DNA from 3 places in the Thalassotalea agariperforans genome. Region 2 is predicted to be linked to each of the others. Evidence: predicted binding sites of a transcription regulator. Region 2 holds the regulator's gene; each other region holds the start of a gene.
What was found. Region 2 encodes FNR, which switches genes on or off when oxygen is low (the NO sensors DNR and NnrR bind a similar motif). Its sites were predicted from a motif close to TTGATCTAGATCAA; they were not measured.
Positions count from the first base shown of each region.

Region 1 (6,946 bases), on a different contig from region 2:
CATCAACGACATTAATCGGCCATTTTTAACAAATGAGCGGATCATTATTGTTGCTCCTCACTGCGGGCGTTTTGGCTCAGTTGTGCTTTTCTGACCAGTTGTCCGGCAACTAAACGCTGTAAACCACTAGCAACAATTTGTTGTGGCTGTGCTGGTAAACCGGTAACAAAGGCTTGTTGTTTATTACTGTATAAAACATTCACGGTATGTTTATGAATTTCAAATAAATCGGGTTGCTCGGTGCCAATAACCGTAAATATATTCCACTGGCCACGAATACCGTCGGTTAACGCACTTAATGGCAGCCAAAAACCGACTTGCTCTAAGGTTTCGTTAATGTTCACTTTAGCAAGTTGGCCATTAAAAAATGCGATGTTTTGCTCAGGTAATAAACGAATATTGACGGTGCGATTTTGAGGATTAATTTGCTGACCAATCGCTAAAATAGTAGCTTCAATTTGTTGGTTATTAAGCTCAAGCTGTAAGGTTTCATTAAGCTTTAAGCTATTGGCAAGTTTACTTGGAATGCCTAAGTTGATTTGTTCATCATTACTTTTTATCAGTTGATAAACAGGACTGCCGGCGGGAGCTAATTCACCAATATTAAAAAAACGTTTAGTAATGGTGCCGTTAAATGGCGCAATAATATTGCTTTGTGATAATTGATATTCCGCACTCGCTAGTACTGACTTTAACTTTGTTATGGTGGCAGTTAACACCGTTTTTTCGGTGTTTAATTCATCTAAACTTTGCTCAGAAGCAAAGCCTTTTTTATCAAGAGCATTTAAGCGCTTAAGGTTGGCTTGGTTTAAGTTGAGTTGCGCTTGTGTTTGGTTAATTTCAGCTTCAATTTCGGCTTTTTTAAGTTCTAATAAATTAGTGTTTAGTGTTGCTAAGCTTTGGCCTTGCTTCACCTGATCACCATTGTCTACATGTAAGCTTTCAACCTTCCCACCAAACTCAAAACTTAATCCGGTACTTTGTTTGCTGGTGATTTCACCTATGTATTGGCGAGTAATTTGGTAGTTTTCTACCGGTGTTATCGTGATAATTTCGGCCGCATGGTGATAGCTGACTTTTTCAGCCTCGGCTTGTTTAGAGCAAGCCGATAAAGTGAATGTTGCGACAGCCAGAAGTGAGAGAAAAAAAAGCGAAGTTGGCTGCTTGGTAAAAATAAAAGTCATAAATATTATTGCCTAAATATTAACTAGACTTAGCAGTCTATTTTAGTCAAACTAGACTGTCCAGTTTATTTTGTTAGAATGAGTAGCTTTGCTGGTTGTGATGACTTTATATCCATGTTACTACCAACAAAATAATCTAAGTAATAGTGAAGTCCAAGTATGACCAGAACGCGAACAAAAAATGAAACTAAGCGTAAACAAATTCTTGATGCGGCTACGCAGCTTTTTACTGAGCAAGGCTACGCTGCTACCAGCATGGATTTAATTGCTAAAATTTCTGATGTTTCTAAACAAACCGTTTATAGCCATTTTGGTAATAAAGAAGAGTTGTTTTCTGCCGCTATTACTCAAAAGTGCCATGAAAATCAATTTGATGTTTTATCTGAGGTTGACTTAACTAATCCTTATGAAACCTTACTTACGATAGCACAGCGATTTTTCGCTTTAATTTCTTCCAAAGAAGCTTTAGCGGTACATCGTATTTGTGCCTTTGAGTCTAAAACCTATCCGCAGTTATCGGCGTTGTTTTATCAAGCGGGGCCTGAAAAACTTATTGGGGAAATGACCAAGTTAATGGTGAGAATTTCCGACTTAGCTGAGTACCAAATTGCCAACCCTAATCATGCGGCAGTCCAGTTTGTTAGTATGATTAAAGGTGAAGCTTGGTGTCGTTTAGAATTGAATTTAGCGGAAACATTATCTAGCCAAGAAGTAGCTGAGTATTTAGAAAATAGTGTGCAGTTTTTTTTACGGGGTTATCGGGCGTAATTTATCAAGAGTGTCTTTCTTATCATCACTGTTTAGCTGTTTCGGGTGATGATAAGAAAGTAATAAAGTTATTAGCTTTGATTAATAACCAGCGCTTTCATGCTTTTGTTTCGCGGCATCGGCCAATTCTTTTGGCATATAGTTTTCATCATGTTTGGCTAATACTTCACTCGCTTCAATAAAACCACCTTCTTGCAGTACACCGTTTGCCACTATGCCTTGGCCTTCACGAAATAGATCCGGCAAAATGCCGTCATATTTAACTGTCACGGTTATATCATCGTCATGAAACTCAATCGGCATTCTCATGTCTGCTAATTTAAAATTCACTTTTAAACTGTCTTCATCACGGTGAACACTGCCTGGTACCACTAAGCCACCAATACGAATACGCTGGCCAATTAATGGCTTAATGCCGCTATCGTCTTTGCCTTGATAGATTTCAGTAGGTTTAAAAAACACATCAATATTTTGACTCAGTGCATATAGCAACAAGCCAATAACTAGGCCTAAGCCAGCTAAAATACTAATGACAATGGTTAAGCGTTTTTTTCGTCTAGGGTTCATAATTCAGTCTCTAGCGGGTTATTTTCAAGATCTTGCTGTTTCTGATGTGCTTGCTTGAGTTTTTCTTCACGTTTTAATTTCTTGCGGATGTTGTCACGTACTAACTTATTACTGCGTAATGAAAAAAACACTAATAATAATAAACTGAGTAAGCTAAAACCGTAAGAAATCCACACATATAGGCCATGGCCACCCATGGCGATAAAGTCACTAAAAGAGTTAAATTGCATTATTTAAGCCCCTTTGATACTAAGTTGATAACCCAAGGCCGCATGCTATTGCGTGCTAACACCTCATTTTGAAAACGAACACAAGTAATGGCGGCAACTAAAAAAGTGAAACCAAAAAAGCAAATGATAAATGGCCAGTACATATCTGGTGTGATCGATGGTTTACCCATTTGTGAGACGGTAGAACCTTGATGCAAAGTATTCCACCACTCAACAGAGTATTTGATGATGGGTAAGTTAATAACGCCTACAAGCGCTAAAATGCCTGCGGCTTTGCCTGCTTGGGTTTTATCATCAAAGGCATTGTGTAATGCCATTACTCCTAAATATAAAAATAATAAAATTAATTCTGAGGTTAAACGAGCATCCCATATCCACCATGTGCCCCACGTTGGTCGGCCCCAAGCAGCGCCTGTTACTAGTGCAATAGCAGTAAAGACAGCACCAATAGGTGCTAATGCGGCTGATGAAGCATCAGCTAAACGCACTTGCCATACTAAACTGGTTAAAGCGGCTATCGCCATACCCCAATAAATTCCTTGCGATAAAATAGCGCTAGGCACATGCAAATAAAATATTCTAAAACTATTACCTTGTTGGTAATCAGCAGGGGCAAATAATAATCCCCAAACAATGCCAATAGCTAAACAAATAGCAGCTAGGCCGAAACACCAAGGTTTTAAGGTTTTGGCGAAGTTATATGACACTTCAGGATTAGCGTAAGGATGTAACCATTTCCACATTTTAGTTGGTACTCACTTTCAAGGCTGAACTTACAGCAAAAGGGGCTAAGGTTAGCGCCAGAACAAAAATCGCCGCAATTATAGCAAGTTGCCCACCATAGGGTAAGTACATTGCGGCGGTGTCGATAGCGCTAGTGGCAAAAATCAATACTGGAATATATAGCGGTAAAATAATCAAACTTAATAATACGCCGCCTTTTTTTATGCCGACGGTTAATGCGGCACCTATCGCACCGATAAAGCTCAATATTGGTGTGCCAATTAATAACGTTACAAACAAGGCAAAATAACTGGCTTCATGTAAATGTAATAAAACCGCGAGTAAAGGAGCGATAATAATTAGGGGTAAGCCGGTGATCAGCCAGTGGGCAATAATTTTGGCTAATACCAAAATAAACACGGGCTGTGGACTTAACAACATTTGCTCTAAAGAACCGTCGTTGTGATCACTTTTAAACAAACGATCAAGCGATAATAATGACGATAATAACGCCGCAACCCAAATTATTCCGGGAGCAATTCGAGATAAGGTATTTGCTTCTGGCCCGATACCAAGCGGAAATAAAGTTACCACAATAACAAAAAATAATAACGGATTAAGCATGTCGTCTTTATGGCGAATAGCGATCATTAAATCGCGCTTTAAAAACAGCATAAAGGCTTTGCGATAAGGCAAGTTTGATGAATTCAGCTCAGTAAGGTTAGGCATGGTTTTGGACATATTAATAAAACCTATATGCGAGTTGAATTTTTCTAAAATTAGCTGCGCTAATTGTTAAATCTTGATGGCTGGTTAAAATTACACAACCACCACGTTGAGCATGTTCAACAAAAAGTGATTCAAGGTTTTTTACCCCTTGTTTATCAATGGCGGTAAAGGGCTCATCTAAAATCCAAATTGGCGTTTTACTTTGCCATAAACGGGCAAGCGCAATGCGGCGGTGCTGACCAGCACTTAAGTGTGAAGCTAAACTATCTTCAAAAGCCGTTAGGTTCACTTTATCTAAGGTGCTTTCGGTTTTTTGACTATCTAAGCCGTGTAACGATAAATAAAACTCAAGGTTTTCTTGTGCGCTCATTTCACCTTTGATGCCAGGATTATGGCCAATATAAGTGAGCTGTTGGTGAAACTCTTCTCGACATGCTCTGATATTTTTTGGTTGCGGCGCTTGGTTTAATAATACTTGGCCAGAATAAGGGGCAGAAAGCCCGGCCAGTATTCTTAATAAACTGGTTTTTCCGGCACCATTTTGACCTTCAATTTGCACGATATCACCAGCACAGATGTCGAAAGAGAGCTCATCAAATAAGATCCGCTCCTCTCGAATACAGGTTAATTTATCAGCACTTAATAAGGCATTACTCGGCTTTAACAAAAAATGATCACTTCTAAAAATTTCAGTCGGCAGACTATAGCAAAAAATACAATAAAATCGTTAACAAAGCTGCCTGTTAAGGCAAATTATAACGGTTTGTTACAATAAATTTGAGCGCGTTAACTAGGTTAAGCAAAGGCTAGCAAAAATTTTTTATGATTTTATTGATACAGATAAACATAATACTATAAAGGTTTTGCGCCTTCACATGAATATTAACCTTGCTGTTATTTGCTTATTTTAAATCAACTTTCTTATTAATAACGTTTAAAAACCCTGATTCAGTTAATGATTAATATGACAACTTAGTGATAGAATCATGCGCAATAAAACTAGGGAAATGAAACGGTAAATACGCTGTTATTAGTAAGATAATAGCTCATTTTCTTAGTCAGTTTTGTGGTTAAGCGTATCGCGGCTACTCAACATCTTTACATACGTTTTCGGAGAACTTCATGATCCCTGAGTTAGGGCACTTTGCGCTTATTGTTGCCACAGCTTTTGCTGTTTGCTTAAGTATTATTCCGCTGATTGGTGTTTATAGCCAAAATTCCAAATTAACCGCTTATGCTAAACCACTCACGTTTGGTATGTTTGCTTTTACGGCAATGAGTTTAGTGATTTTAGCTTATAGCTTTGTTGAAGATGACTTTTCCGTTAAATATATTGCCGGCCATTCAAATAGCTTATTACCTTATTATTTTAAAATTAGCGCCGTTTGGGGCGGACACGAAGGTTCATTATTGCTCTGGGTGTTTTCGTTAACCGCATGGACTTTTGCTGTCGCTAAATTTAGTAAGGGAATTGAACAAGAATTTGTTGCCCGAGTACTGGCAATTATGGGCATGGTAGCGCTAGGTTTTATGCTATTTACCTTATTAACCTCTAACCCTTTTGAACGTTTGTGGCCTATGGTGCCAGCTGAAGGGCGCGACTTAAATCCACTGTTACAAGATATTGGCTTAATTATTCACCCACCTATGTTGTACATGGGCTATGTTGGTTTTTCTGTGGCGTTTGCATTTGCTGTTGCTGCCTTAATGTGTGGCAAGTTAGATGCGGCTTGGGCTAGGTGGTCACGTCCTTGGACAGTAGCGGCATGGATATTCTTAACTTTAGGGATTGCGCTTGGTAGTTGGTGGGCATATTACGAACTTGGCTGGGGCGGTTGGTGGTTCTGGGATCCCGTTGAAAACGCTTCATTTATGCCATGGCTTGTAGGCACAGCATTAATTCATTCTTTAGCGGTAACTGAAAAACGCGGCACATTTAGAAATTGGACCGTATTATTAGCGATATTTGCTTTTAGTTTGAGTTTATTAGGTACCTTTTTAGTACGCTCTGGGGTGATTACCTCTGTGCATTCGTTTGCGGCTGATCCATCGCGAGGTGTTTTCATCTTGTTATTATTGGGCATTGCTGTTGGCGGCTCGTTAACCTTATTTGCTTTTAGAGCAAGAAGCGTAGCCAGTTTTAGCCGTTTTTCTCTGTATTCACGTGAAGCGGCATTATTAGTTTGTAATATTATTTTAGTGGTTGCTGCAGTGAGTGTTTTACTGGGCACACTCTACCCACTATTTGTTGACGCCTTAGGGCTAGGTAAAATGTCTGTGGGACCGCCTTATTTTAATGCTGTTTTTGTGCCAATTATGAGCATTTTGTTTGTAGTGATGGGGATTGGACCATTAATTCGTTGGAAAAAAGCCAAGCAAGGTGAATTACGCAAGCAACTGAGTAAAGTGTCTATTGCTAGTGTGATTTTTGGTTTGTTATTTCCATTAGCTTATGGTGGTGAGTTTGATTTATTAGTGTCGATGGGCATGATCTTAGCTACTTGGGTTGCGTTAGTGGTGCTAAAAGATGTCCACAATTTAGCCACTAACAATCAAAGCCAAGCCTTTAACTTTTCTCGTGTTGGTATTAGCCATTTAGGTATGACATTTGCACACTTTGGTATCGCAATTACTATTGTTGGTGTTACGTTAGTGTCGTCTTATGAGCAAGAAATTAATGTCAGAATGGCGGTGGGTGAGTCAATTAACGTTGAAGGCTACGACATTCAATTTAATGGTATTAAA
Region 1 is NZ_JBQMWH010000010.1:27,955-34,900, reverse strand. It holds gene ACSLUO_RS12880 (efflux RND transporter permease subunit) at 1-45, opposite strand, end outside; gene ACSLUO_RS12875 (efflux RND transporter periplasmic adaptor subunit) at 45-1,184, opposite strand; gene ACSLUO_RS12870 (TetR/AcrR family transcriptional regulator) at 1,344-1,952, shown strand; gene ccmE (cytochrome c maturation protein CcmE) at 2,034-2,519, opposite strand; gene ccmD (heme exporter protein CcmD) at 2,516-2,749, opposite strand; gene ACSLUO_RS12855 (heme ABC transporter permease) at 2,749-3,492, opposite strand; gene ccmB (heme exporter protein CcmB) at 3,494-4,213, opposite strand; gene ccmA (cytochrome c biogenesis heme-transporting ATPase CcmA) at 4,215-4,868, opposite strand; gene ACSLUO_RS12840 (heme lyase CcmF/NrfE family subunit) at 5,324-6,946, shown strand, end outside.
Region 1: the regulator FNR is predicted to act here: its motif matches at 5,033-5,046, upstream of ccmA (cytochrome c biogenesis heme-transporting ATPase CcmA).

Region 2 (6,946 bases):
ACAAGCTAGAGCGTCCTGAGCGCTTCCAGCATTGCGTTAATCAATTTTTTATATTCCTGCATGGATGCAGGTTATTAGAGCAAGGCAGGAGCAGTTGTCGAGAATCACTATATTACATCGCTCGCGCCTTGTTTTGAAAGCGCTCAGTTAGAACAAAAATTATACCTGAAAGGTCAACACGCTCTAGTTAATGATAACTTAATATTAATTCTTAACCTGATTGAGGTATAATTTCATTATTTTATTAAATAAGGATTTCTGTGGATAAACATCCTATTGTTCATGTCGGTGGCGACATGGAATCAGCGCTTAACGGCAAGTATACAATTAATATACAGTCGATATTAAAGGAAGCTTGGGCTTTAACGTTACTTAGCCGTAAAACCATCAATATTAGTTTGTTTTTTATATTAATGTTTGGTGTTTTTATCACTTTACTGACTAGCAACTTTTTAGGTGGCATTGAAAAAGTTCAACAAGATCCGGAAGCATCATTTTTAATTAATATTATTATTACCTTGGTTATTTCACCATTAATTGCGGGTGTTGAAATGTTTGGTGTATTTGCCAGTGTTGGTATCAAAAGCCAACCTCGGATGCTGTTTAGCTTTTTAAAATCAGCCAGTTATGTTTCTTTATGTGCTTTATGCTCTATGGTTCTTATTTCAATAGGGCTAGAGTTGTTTGTACTGCCTGGAGTTTATTTAGTGATCGCATTAACCTTAACAATGCCGTTAATTATTGAAAAAAAATTATCTCCGTTAAAATCTATTTTAATTTCATTAAAAGTAACACGCTTTCAATGGCCACAGTTATTTCTACTACACTTTATATTAGCTACTGTCTTTTTTGTTACGTTATTGCCTTTGTTATTTTTAATCAATAGCCCTGCAAGTATTATCGGTGTGGCAATATTCTTCTTTTCAATGAGTTATTTAGCACCAATGTATTACCACATGAAAGGTATTTTATACCGTGAAATTTTTGGATTAGATATTCAAACAGTCGATAAACAAACATCCATTAACAGTACTTTTTCAGCTTAGAGATAAATTATGTTTAAAATCGTATTCAAATTTATTGTTCTTGTGATTGTTTTTATCGCATTAATTGCGCCTTTTACATTTTTAAAACCTGTTATAACTGACAAAGGACAACAAGATAAGCGTGCGAAACCGATTGTTGTTGAAAAACCGTTACATTCGGTGAAATTACCTAAGTTTAGTAAAATTAGAGACACAAAATTAAAGAAAAAGACTTTTTTTGATTTTCTAAAGCCGGCCATTATTAAAGCTAATAATCAGTTACTGGCTACCCGTAAACAAGTACTAGCAATTCAGCAAAAGTTAACCTTAGCGCAAACCTTAACTAAGGATGAACAAGCATTTTTACGAAAAAATGTACAAAAATACCGTATTACCGGCAAACTTAATAAACAACAGCAAGTGCAAAAGTTGTTACGACGTATAGATATTGTGCCAACCGAATTAGTGCTAGTACAAGCGGCAAATGAATCGGCTTGGGGAACGTCTAGGTTTGCGCGTATTGGTTTGAACTTTTTTGGTTTATGGTGTTATAAAAAGGGCTGTGGCATGGTACCAAATGCACGTGATGAAGATGGTAAACATGAAGTAGCCGCTTTTCAAAGTATTGATACCGCGGTTGAAAAATATTTATATAATATTAATTCACATTATGCTTATGATGTTTTCCGCACCATAAGAGCACAATTAAGAGCGCATCAGCAGCCGTTAAAGCCTGAAATTTTAGCGACAGGCTTGTTACCTTATTCAGAGCGTGGCGCTGACTATGTCTCTGATATTATTGATATGTTACGCCATAATGCGAGATACATTAAAGTAGGTGCTTAAGCGCTGATTAAAAAACTAACCGAATTGAATATCGGTTAGTTTTTTATTTAGTTAACAAAGCTTAACTAAGATCGATCACTTGTAATGGGCTATTTAATAATTCATCTTTAAATTGTTGATTATTCGCAGGGCTTTTGTCTTGAAACTCTTCTCGGTCAAAAGCGATATCGCCGCCATTAATTACCCCTGATGAAGAATTTATTCCTTTAAAATCAAATAACTCAGTATCACACATATGTGAAGGTACTATATTGCGCATGGCTGTAAACATTGACTCTATTCGGCCAGGGTGAGAGCTATCCCAATCATTTAACATTTGTTTAATGTTTTGGCGTTGTAAGTTCGGTTGTGAGCCACAAAGGTTACAAGGAATGATAGGAAACTTTTTTAAACTGGCATATTTTGCTAGATCGGCTTCTTTACAAAAGGCCAGTGGACGAATTACAACATGCTCACCATTATCAGAAACTAGCTTAGCTGGCATTGCTTTCATTTTGCCGCCATAAAACATATTTAACATCAAGGTTTCGATCATATCGTCCCTGTGATGTCCTAAGGCAATTTTTGTTGCCCCTAAATTTTTCGCCGCTTTGTACAAAATGGCCCGACGTAAACGCGAGCATAAACTACAGGTAGTTTTTCCTTCAGGGATTTTATCTTTAACTATAGCGTAAGTATCTTCTTCAATAATTTGGTATTCAACACCTAAGCTAGCTAAATAGTTGGGTAAAATATGCTCAGGAAAACCAGGTTGTTTTTGATCTAAGTTAACTGCCACTATATCAAAATTAATTGGTGCTAAAGTCTTTAATATCAATAAGATGTCAAGTAACGCGTAACTATCTTTGCCGCCAGACAAGCACACCATGATACGATCGCCGTCCTCAATCATGTTATATTCAGCGATAGCTTTACCAACATGACCACGCAACTTTTTTTCAAGTTTTTGTAATTGTGTTTGCTCAGCTTTTGATAATGATTGTATTGCGTCAGACATAATTTCACCCTAAATAAATTCGCGCGAATTATACCTGAACTACTATAACTGACCAATTAAATAATGGCTTTGTTTCTTAAATAAACGCCCATTTACAATGCTTGATCAGTCGGCCAGTGGTGAAATATAACCATCAGGTTTTAAAGCCAATACATCACAATTTAAATTATCAATGACTTGTTCGGCAGTATTGCCAATTAATGCCGCTGAAAAGCCTGTTCTGCCAATTGTACCTAAGATCACTAATTCACAATCTAATGCTTGCGCCATGGATTCAATAACATCTTCGGGTAAGCCTTCTCTAACATGGGTGTTGTCAAGGTCAAAGTTAAAACTTAAAGCATGTTCTCTCATGGCGTCGGTATGATGTGCTTTCATGTTATGACTATATTCAATAGCATTAAACTCAGGGATTTCTATGGCAATATTAACTGGGGTACCAGGGTAAGCGTTAACCAAATGAGCATTAGCATTAATTAATTCCGCTAAATGCACCGCTTCTTCGGTAAGTTTTTTATTAAGGGAAATATGTTCTTCCTCTTCGTTACCTACATTAACAGCCGCTAAAATATTACCATTTTCTGGCCATAGATGATCTTTTACTAATAATACAGGACAAGGGCATTTACGCAGAATATGCCAATCGGTGGGGGTAAAAATAACCGATTTTAATTTGTCATGGTGATGAGTACCTTTAACCACCAGATCAAAGTTATGTGCTAATACTTCTTGAATAATGGCTTCAAAAGGTCGGTTATGCCAAACAACTTTGGTTTTTATATTTAAGTTATCGGCTAAATAATTATCTTCTGGTTGCGTGATTAATTCTTTTAGCCAATTTTCTCTACTTTTGATCACTGACTCACGCATATTTTCGCGTTCTTCATGCGACAACATGGTGGTCATTTCGTAGGAAAAATCAAAAATAGTTAAAAATACGGTGATATTGGCTTGTGTTTTTTTACCTAAGGTAATGGCACGTTTTAACGCTTTTTGTTCTTCATCGTTGGGGTCAACAACGACTAGAATGTTTTGATATTTTTCCATGATTGGCCTCGTTATTTGTCGTTAACTTGCGCTTATGATAATCATTTATTTAATACTATTAGCTAACTTGCCAAGTTTAGGCTAGTTAATATTAAACAATGAAAATCAATTCAATGCTTTAACAAAGTTTAGTTCAAGAACGGCAAAATATCGAAGATATGGCGGGGTTTATACTTAGAAAATGACAAGGAGTTCCCTTAATGCATAAGTTGTCACTAAGTCATTAAGGGAGGAATAAAAAACTATACTTCACCTAGTGTTTTAAGTTCTTCTAAATTATTGATCGTTATGAATTTTCCATTAACATTTAATAAACCTTGTTTATCAAATCGATTTAATAACCGGCTAATGGTTTCTACTGTTAGTCCTAAATAGTTCCCAATATCACCACGTGTCATTGCTAATCTGAATTCATTTGGGGATAAATTACGGGTTTTATAACGAGTACTAAGCATGACAATAAAAGTGGCTAGTCGTTGTTCGGCATTTTTACGATTAAGCAGTGATAACATGTCTTGATCGGTTTTTATTTCTGCACTCATTAGTTTTAAAATTTGTTTACGCAGCTTAGGCATAGTGGCTGATAAGTTATCAAGCGTGTCGTATGGAATTTCACATACCATTGAGGTTTCTAATGCTTGTGCAAAACTTGCATGTTCTGATTGGGCAATTGCGTCAAATCCTAATAAGTCGCCAGGTAAATGAAAACCTGTGATTTGTTCTTCGCCTTGCGCATTAATTGTATAGGTTTTAAAGGTACCGGTACGAATAGCAAACAATGAATGTAGTGCTTCACCATCACTATATATTTTGTCATTTTTATGAACAGGGCGCTTACGATCTATGATTAAATCAAGTTGATCAAGCTCTTGTGCATCTAAAGAATAAGGTAAACATAATTCACTTAAACTACAGCTTTGGCAATGGATATGTTGTCGTCCCGGACATTGATTTGTTTGCATATTTATATCCTCAATAATGTTAAGGCTATTCTATGCAATGCTTTTAATAGATGCAATTGAGTTTAAAGAATTATTAGTTGATAAATTCCAAAGAGAATTAAAGAGATAGCCGATAATTTTTTAAATAACGGGTTGAGCAATAAACTTTTAAAGGAATGTATGCCAAACGATAATGCGATCAGGGCTGGTAATGTACCTAAACCAAAAAAGCACATGATAAGGGCACCTGTGATTGCATCACCACTGGCTAATGACCAAGTTAAGGTGGAATAAACTAAGCCACAAGGTAACCAGCCCCATAACATACCTAAAGCCAGCGCTTTGCGTTTGTTATTAACTGGAATAATTTTTTTACTTAGGGGGGATAGTTTTTGCCAAATACCACGACCTGCTTTTTCAACATAACTTAAGCCCATAAACCATTGGCCAAGATACAAACCCAATAATATTAAAAAAATCGCAGCCACGAAGCGTAAAACATAAAGAGGAAAACCGACGCTATGAATAGCGATGGAACTACTTAAGGCGACAATAAAACCGATAAAACTATAAGAAAAAATACGGCCAAAGTGATAAAAAATTACTAACCAAAATTTACGGTTATTTTGCTGTTTTTGCTCGATAGCACTGGTTAACATGGTGGTTATGCCACCACACATACCTAAGCAGTGACCACTACCGAATAAACCAATGATAAAAGCAGAGAGTAAATCAATCGACATTGTGATCTACAGCGTCACTTATTTTGTTATTTTTAGCCATTGATTTTGTTGTTGCAGAAGGTGCATCTGTTGGCTGTGGTTTTCTATCGGAGCTGTTTACGGTTTTTGGGTTTTGCTGCTCTGCTGTTTTTTCATCATCATATAAAATACTCATACCTTGTTTTTCGAGATCGGTAAATTGTTCGGTTTTAACCGCCCAAAAAAATAAATAAATACCAATAATAGTAAGAATTATCGCGATAGGGATCAAAACATAAATGATGGTCATTTTTTCAATAGCCTTAAAGAATTTGTGACAACTAAAATTGAACTGGCTGACATACCAATAACGGCTAAATACGGAGTAATGTAGCCCATCATCGCAAGCGGTAAAACAATGGCATTGTATGAAAAAGCCCAGCAATAATTTTGAATGATAATGCGTTTTGTTTTATCACCCACTTTTAAACAAGTGAGTAGTGAGGTTAACTGGTTATTCAATAAAATAACATCAGCGCCATTTTTAGCAATATCAGTACCATTGCCCATTGCAAATGATATATGTGCCGCGCTAAATACTGGCGTATCGTTAACACCATCGCCAACCATAGCAATAGGTTGATTAATCTTTTGGATCAGCGCCATTTTTTGTTTTGCTGATAATCCGGCATGGATAGCTGTCATAGGTAATGATTGCGCTAATTTTTGGCATGCATGTTCGCTGTCACCAGAAACCATGTATAAACTTTGTTTCATAGTTTTTAAAGTGGTTAATACTGCATTGGCATCTTCACGTAACTTATCTTGTAAATAAAATACCGCGATTGCTTGCTCGTTTTTCATTAACACACACTGCGCTTCATGATGGCGACTTAGGTTTTCATCACTTAATAACCAGCTGACTTTACCGATGACATAACTGTCTTGATTAATATTGCCGGATACACCTTTACCTGAATGTACGGTAAGATTTTTGCATTGAATATTGTGATCACGATAAACCGAAAAAGCTTTGGCTATTGGATGCTCAGAAGCTGATTCTAACGCAGCAGCAATGGTTAATACTTCTGCTTCATTAATATCTTTGGTTAATATGGTAACTTGTTCGATACTAAACTGACCTGTTGTTAAGGTACCGGTTTTATCAAAAGCAATAGCGGTTATTTGTGGCAAGGTTTCTAAAACATGGCCAGATTTTATCATGATGCCCGCTTTATTAAGCCGAGTGGTTGCACAAGTTAGTGCTGTAGGTGTGGCTAATGACAGAGCACAAGGGCAGGTTGCCACTAAAATAGATAAGGTGATCCAAAATGCTTCTTCAGGTTGATGATTAAGCCAATAAATTGCAGAGCCACTGGCACATAATAG
Region 2 is NZ_JBQMWH010000016.1:21,632-28,577, forward strand. It holds gene ACSLUO_RS15610 (hypothetical protein) at 261-1,046, shown strand; gene ACSLUO_RS15615 (glucosaminidase domain-containing protein) at 1,056-1,871, shown strand; gene ttcA (tRNA 2-thiocytidine(32) synthetase TtcA) at 1,933-2,868, opposite strand; gene uspE (universal stress protein UspE) at 2,974-3,915, opposite strand; gene ACSLUO_RS15630 (fumarate/nitrate reduction transcriptional regulator Fnr) at 4,158-4,877, opposite strand; gene ACSLUO_RS15635 (sulfite exporter TauE/SafE family protein) at 4,940-5,599, opposite strand; gene ccoS (cbb3-type cytochrome oxidase assembly protein CcoS) at 5,589-5,867, opposite strand; gene ACSLUO_RS15645 (heavy metal translocating P-type ATPase) at 5,864-6,946, opposite strand, start outside.

Region 3 (6,946 bases), on a different contig from region 2:
CGCTGTTGCTGATCGAATGATCGCACAGTATAGGAACGCATAAACTTTTTGAATCCTAAATATATACCAAGTTTAGGCTTATTATTGGCTGAATTAGGATTAGGAAAAATGACTTTAACATGCGCACTTTTTTTATTGTTTGGAAAATCAGAAAGAGACTCGCCAGTTAAGACAATTCGTTTCATATGTGGAGAAAGCTCTGTCACGGATAATACTTGCGTCATACGCATTTTAGGACCCATATTTTTACCTCCAAATGGTGTTGGTTAATGTAGTTTTTAATATTTTGTTAAAGGCTAAGTTTTAAGTTTGGCTTGAACATGAGCGCTTTATAAAATATAGTTGACAATATCTACTATATTTGCATTAGTAGACTTTGTCAACTAATTCATCATCAATTGGAGAATATAATGGAATTAAGCGAAGCGCTGTTTAGTTTAGTGCATGCAGTGCGTAATCATATGAAAGAAGAAATTAAGCTATTAGCATTAGGGTTATCGCCTATGCATTTAAAATCGCTAAAAGTCATTGCTAGAATTGATGATTGTACAGGTCAAAAACTTGCTGATTTTATGGGACGAGATAAAGCTCAAATTAATCGTTTAATTAAAGAGTTAGTGAAGCAAGAGTTGATTATTAAAGTTGATAATGAACAAGATAAGCGTAGTCAAATTTTGGTATTGTCAGTTAAAGGTAGTGAAAACTTAACCCTTTTTAAAAGGGCAGAAAAAAAAGTATTTTCTCAATTAATAACGGATATACCAGCAGATCAAATTGACAGTTTCATACAAATTGCGCGTAAGCTCGAGCATAATTTGCAATAACCTATGGCTGTTTAATAAAAATAATTATTTTAGTATTTATCAACAAAAATTATTGCTTAGTTTTAGTAAGTTGTTGCAAAATGCGCCACCTTTTATCTACTTGATTAACTAATGCACGTTTTTGAACAATCTTTTGTTGGTGAAATTAATTACCTTAAAGTAGCTAACGACCTTAAAGCTAAAGGTTACAGCGTAATTCATCACGCGTTTGCTGCCGATATAGAAGACGCTTTATTACATTATGTGTTGCAGCTTGATACGGAACAGTTTCAAGAAGCAGCGATTGGTCGTTCAGAGCAACAAACAATTAACCAATTTGTCCGTAGTGACGAAATTCGCTGGATTGATCATCAGCAACCTATTGAGTCTTTATGGTTAAGCCAAATGGAAAAAGTTCGTGTTGAACTAAATCGTTTGTTGTTTTTAGGCTTGTTCAGTTATGAAAGCCATTTTGCTTGTTATCAGCCGGGTGCTTTTTATAAAAAGCATGTTGACGCTTTTAAAGGGCAGGCAAACCGTTTGTTATCAACAGTGTATTATTTAAACCCTAATTGGCAGCCAGAAGAAGGTGGTGAATTGGTGATGTATGATCCTGAACAGCCAGAGCACAAACTCTTTGATGTATCACCAACACTTGGTACTTTGGTGATTTTTCTTAGTGAAGAATTTCCTCATGAAGTGTTACCGGCTTTAAGGAAGCGCCATAGTATTGCTGGTTGGTTTCGCATTAATAATTCAATTGGCGATCAAATTGACCCACCAAGATAATTTTTATCAGCATAGTGTAAAAATTTGATATAGATCATCGTTCAGTTATAGAGTTTTAACTCTAGTTTAATTGTTTGAGCTATATCAAGTTTTGTTATTCAGCGCTGTTTACACTGACCTTAATTAATTTTAAGGACATAGCTCATGAAAAAATCGTTACTTTGTTTAGCATTATTAGCCTCTTTTTCTACTTTTTCGGCTAATTATCAAGCCGGCGACTTTGTTATTCGCGGCGGTTTAACTCAGGTTAAGCCTGATTCAAATCAAGCGGGTATTTCTTTAGATGGAGCAGCATTACCCCTGACTTTATCGCCAGAAGATAATACCCAGTTAGGGTTAAATTTTGTTTATTTTTATGATCAAAACTGGGCGCTTGAAGTGTTAGCGGCAACACCGTTTGATCATGATATTTATTTACAAGACCCAACGGGGGCAACAAACAGTATTTATAATATTGATTTAAACGACGCCAAGCTTGCCAATGTTAAGCAACTGCCACCGACTATTAGTGCCTTATACTATTTCGATACAGCTTCTGTATTTAAGCCTTATCTTGGGCTTGGTATTAACTACACGGTATTTTTTGAAGAAAAGTTTACAGCAACGCCGAAAGCGGCTGGTTTTAGTGATTTATCACTAGACAGTTCGTTTGGCTATTCAGTACAGCTAGGGGCTGATTATTTATTAGATGATCAGTGGAGCTTAAATGTTTCCGCGCGCTATATTGATATTAATACACAAGCAACCTTTAATGTGGAAGATAGTTTAAATGTTGGTGGTTTAGTAGGTAAAGGCAAATCAAATGTTGATATTGATCCTATGGTTTACTCTTTGATGCTAGGTTATAAATTTTAATTACTTAGCGCTAATTTTCAGGCATAAAAAAACCGCATTCAGAGTGTCATGAATGCGGTTTTTATCTTCTGTTTGCTATTTTGTTGCTGCGTCTTCAGCTATTTTTTGCGCTAACATACTTAATTCAGCGGCTTTAAACGTATGGGCTTGGCTCATTGCATGTTCGGTGCGATTAATAACATCTAAAATTAATTGTCCAAAATACGGAAAAGATGATTGTCCTAAACAATCAATTTCTCGTTCCTTTTCGCCATTGGTAATGAATATTTTTGATGCTGGTGCTTGGCGTGCAACATCGTTGTACTTACGGCATTCGATATTGCCTTCTGTACCAATAATAATGGTACGGCCATCGCCCCAAGTTGCTTGACCTTCAGGGGTAAACCAGTCAACACGGGTATAAAATGAAGCGCCATTATCTCCGGTTAGCGATACTTCACCAAAGTCTTCTAACCCAGGCTTGTCGGCGTTGTTAAAGTTTTCAATGCGGGCAAAGTTAATGGTGGCATCGGTTGCTCCAGTGTAAGTTAAAAACTGCTCTACTTGGTGTGACCCTATATCGGTTAAAATACCGCCGTAACATGTTTTATCAAAAAACCAATCTGGACGAGTCGCTTTTGCTAATCGATGAGGCGCTAAATTGATCACTTGTAGTACACGGCCAATGGCACCTTGTTTAATAAGCTCACCTGCTTCAAAAGCTGCTTCATTATGTAAACGCTCGGCATAATAAACCGCATAGATGCGACCCGTTTCAGCAACCACTTTTTTCACTTCAGCTAATTGTTCAAGCGTAGTAAAAGGCGATTTGTCGGTAAAATAATCTTTACCCGCGTGCATTACTTGAATGCCAATGCCTGCACGTAAATGAGGTATAGCGGCACTTGCCACTAATTGGGTATCAGAGTCGTTAAGAATTTGCTCAAAACTAGTGGCTACCGTTGCTTGTGGATATTTTTCACAAAAAGCAGCTAAGCGTTTTTCGTCAGTATCATAAACATATTTTAAAGTAGCGCCCGCTTGTAATAAGCCGTTAGTTTGGCCGTTAATATGACCGTGATCTAAAAAGGCCACTGAAAAGAAAAATTCGTTTGGTGCAACCACTTTAACTGATTGCCCAACAGGTGCGTAATTAGCACCATCTTTCATGTTTGGTTTTTTAGTTGGTTCAGACATGACAATTAACCCATTTTAACCATAGTAGAATAAATAACGCTGCTGAGTACGGTGATAATACAAAGCGCCATTGCAATATTAATAAAGAAACGTTTTTTGCCGGTAGGCATGGCATCACCTAAATAATCTTTTTTATTGTTGAGTACAGCCCAGCCAATGTATGCAATTGGCAATAAGAAACCACAAATAGCAGAGGTTGGTAAAACCACATAAGCGCCCATGGTTTGCCAAACAAAAACACCTAAAATGGCCGGCGTTGGGGCTAAAAGTGCAAGTTTGTATTTTAGGCTGTTTTCAGACCAACCAAACATAGCAGCAGCGGCAGAGCCACAACACAGCATATGCATTACTAATGAACCAACTGCCATACCTAAAATACCAAAGGCGAAAATTAAGCGGCTAGTGACTTCATCTAAGCCTGCAGACATAAACATAGTACCTGCTTGTGTTGGGCTTAATTTACCTTGTATATCCATATCGCTACCAAAAAAGGCGCCAGCAGCAGCAATAGAAATTAAGCTAGTTACTAAAATATAAGGAATAACTAAACCTAAGCCGATATCGTAACGTGATAACTCAGCATGATCAGGTGTCCATTTTTTATGTAGCAGGGTGTAACCATATATAAAGGTCATGTTGATACCAACGGCACTACCTAAAGCAGCCATAACTACGGTAACCCCTTGGGCTGTGTCAGGAAATGATTGTGGAATATAACCGGAAGCCACAGCGGCCCAATCAACTTTTCCGTTTAATGACGCACTAATAACAACCCAAGCAAAAGCGATAATAATTAAACCACTTAATACTTTAATACCGGTTTCAAAATACTTAACGGCATTATTTTTTCCACCTTCGGCATCATGATCACCATATTTCCACGCGGTAAAAGCAACACCTGCCCAAATAATAACGGCTAACAATAATAAATACATATCACGGGCAGTACCTGACTCTTTATCAACAGAAAAGCCGGTACTCACTACAATAATTTCTTCTAGCATGGCAGCACTTAACGGATAATGTGCAAAGCCCCAAATTAAACTGGAAGCAAAAGCGGCAATCGCCCAACCCCAAGCAATGGGCTTGTTAACGTGCTTTTTCATGGACTCAAAAGGTTTTTCTTGGGTATGTAAGGTTTGATGTGACAAGGCAAACAACATAATACAGCCAATTAACATGGCGACAGGTTGCACCCACAACAATTCGTAGCCAAAGAGGGCACCAATGGTTAATGAGGTTACGGCACTACCGCCACCTAAGGTCATAGCACCTTGTAACCAACCGGGACCACTGAGTTTTAAGTATTTGGGAATGCGCTTGCTAAAAGGCTGTTGAGAAAGCGCTCTTAGCATTTGTCTTTCTTGATTGATTGAATCTGTCATCTTGTTCTCTTTGTTATAGTCATTGTTATCAGTACGTTATAGTGCGCCATGTGTTAACGATACGACGCACTCATATCGACTTTTGCTTCAGCATTTGATTTTGTTCTTAGTGTTGAAGCATTGGCTTTTTTATTAAGCTCATTTTGATAGGTATTTCTATCCATAGGTAAAGCTATCGCTTGTTTTTGCCAAGTAGAAAGCAGCATAGCATTGGCAATATCTAATGAAGCTAAGCCATCTTGTGCTGGCGCAATTAAAGGTTCATCATGGTGAATAGCATTAACAAAGTTATTCATAATAATTGCGTGCTGATTAACCGTTTCTGTTGTCGTGATATCACTTTCAGTAACGGCAGGCATGCCAAACATTTCATCAGTATTGGCACAAAATTCAGCGGTACTTTGCGCATTCAATTTTTGAGTTAATTTACTTTTTCCACCTTCAACAGCAAAATGTAAACTGCCTTTATCGCCAATAATATCAAAGCGGTTAACACCAGGAGCTTCCCCTGTTGAGCCAATAAATACGCCAGTTGCTTTATTGTTATATCGTAAGTAAGCAGTTACTTCGTCTTCTACTTCAATATTATGGTATTTACCAAATTCACAAAAGGCAGTAATTTCACTGGGTACACCGCAAATCCACTGAAAAATATCAAGGTTGTGAATACATTGATTAACCAATAAACCGCCACCTTCACCTTTCCAAGTGGCGCGCCAATCACTTACTTGAAAATAAATGTCAGGACGAAACCAGTTAGTCATTGTCCAGTGAGTACGCTGGATGTCACCTAACACACCGCTATCGACAACCGTTTTGATTTTTTTGAAAGTCGGATCAGTACGCTGATTTAACATTAAGGCAAACTTAGTTTCTTTATTTGCTAAAGCAACCAGTTTTTCACCCTCTAATGATGAAAGGCCAATAGGCTTTTCTAGCATGACATGAATATTTTTTTCGAGTGCGTATTTAGCAATGTCGAAATGCGACATGGTAGGGGTAGCAATTAATACTGCGTTAACTAAACCTGAGTCGATTAAATCTTGGTACTGTTGAAAATGGCTCGCGCCTAATTCATCTGCCAGAGGTGTTTTATTGCGAGAGCATAATGCCGTAATTTGACATTGTTTAACGGCACCTGAAGTAATGTTATTAATATGTTGTTGAGCTATATTGCCCAACCCAATAACCCCTAATTTAATTACGTTATCTTGGTTCATTTGAAAATTTCCTGTCCGTTATTTTTTAAAATCTGATTTGAGTTGTGTCTCGGTATACGGAATACTTTGTTGTTCGGTAAGTTGACGCACTTTATCAATATCTTTTGCCGTCACTGTGCTGGCTTGGTTGCTCCATGCGTTCCGAATAAATGTAGCAATATCAGCAAGGTTTTGATCACTAACATCGTGATTTTCACCTAAGCCTGGCATCGTTAATGGGCTAGTGAATTTTTTGCCATTTACTGTTACCGGCCCAGATAAACCACGTAATAAAATGGCGATTAAACGTTCTTTTGATTCGGTAACCCATTCGCTTTCATCAAGTGGTGGGATCATTTCGTTACCTTTACCTTCAGCACCATGACAACCAAAACAACCTATTTCACCATTATAGAGTGCTTTCCCGCGGTTAAAGCTTTTTAAGGCTTCGCCTGTTAGGCTCTGGGTTTTGCTTTGTACATTGGTATTGACAAGCTTACGGATATTTGAAGTAGCTGCCGATGGTATATTTTGCTGTTCAGCGGTTAAAAAATTAGCTTCATTAAAGGCTAATGCAGCATAGGTAAAGTCATTGACACCAAAACGATTAATTAAAATGCTTATGACAGGCCAAGCTTGATGTGTGCCTGCAGCCAACACTAAAACATTGGCAAGTTCTTTATTGGCTTGTTTTGCCTCTGCCATTAACCAGTTGTTAAGCACTTGATTATTGTTTGGT
Region 3 is NZ_JBQMWH010000013.1:69,720-76,665, forward strand. It holds gene ACSLUO_RS14765 (siderophore-interacting protein) at 1-242, opposite strand, end outside; gene ACSLUO_RS14770 (MarR family winged helix-turn-helix transcriptional regulator) at 411-824, shown strand; gene ACSLUO_RS14775 (2OG-Fe(II) oxygenase) at 936-1,592, shown strand; gene ACSLUO_RS14780 (OmpW/AlkL family protein) at 1,737-2,447, shown strand; gene ACSLUO_RS14785 (Gfo/Idh/MocA family protein) at 2,523-3,623, opposite strand; gene ACSLUO_RS14790 (NRAMP family divalent metal cation transporter) at 3,629-5,008, opposite strand; gene ACSLUO_RS14795 (Gfo/Idh/MocA family protein) at 5,062-6,228, opposite strand; gene ACSLUO_RS14800 (PVC-type heme-binding CxxCH protein) at 6,247-6,946, opposite strand, start outside.
Region 3: the regulator FNR is predicted to act here: its motif matches at 1,667-1,680, upstream of ACSLUO_RS14780 (OmpW/AlkL family protein).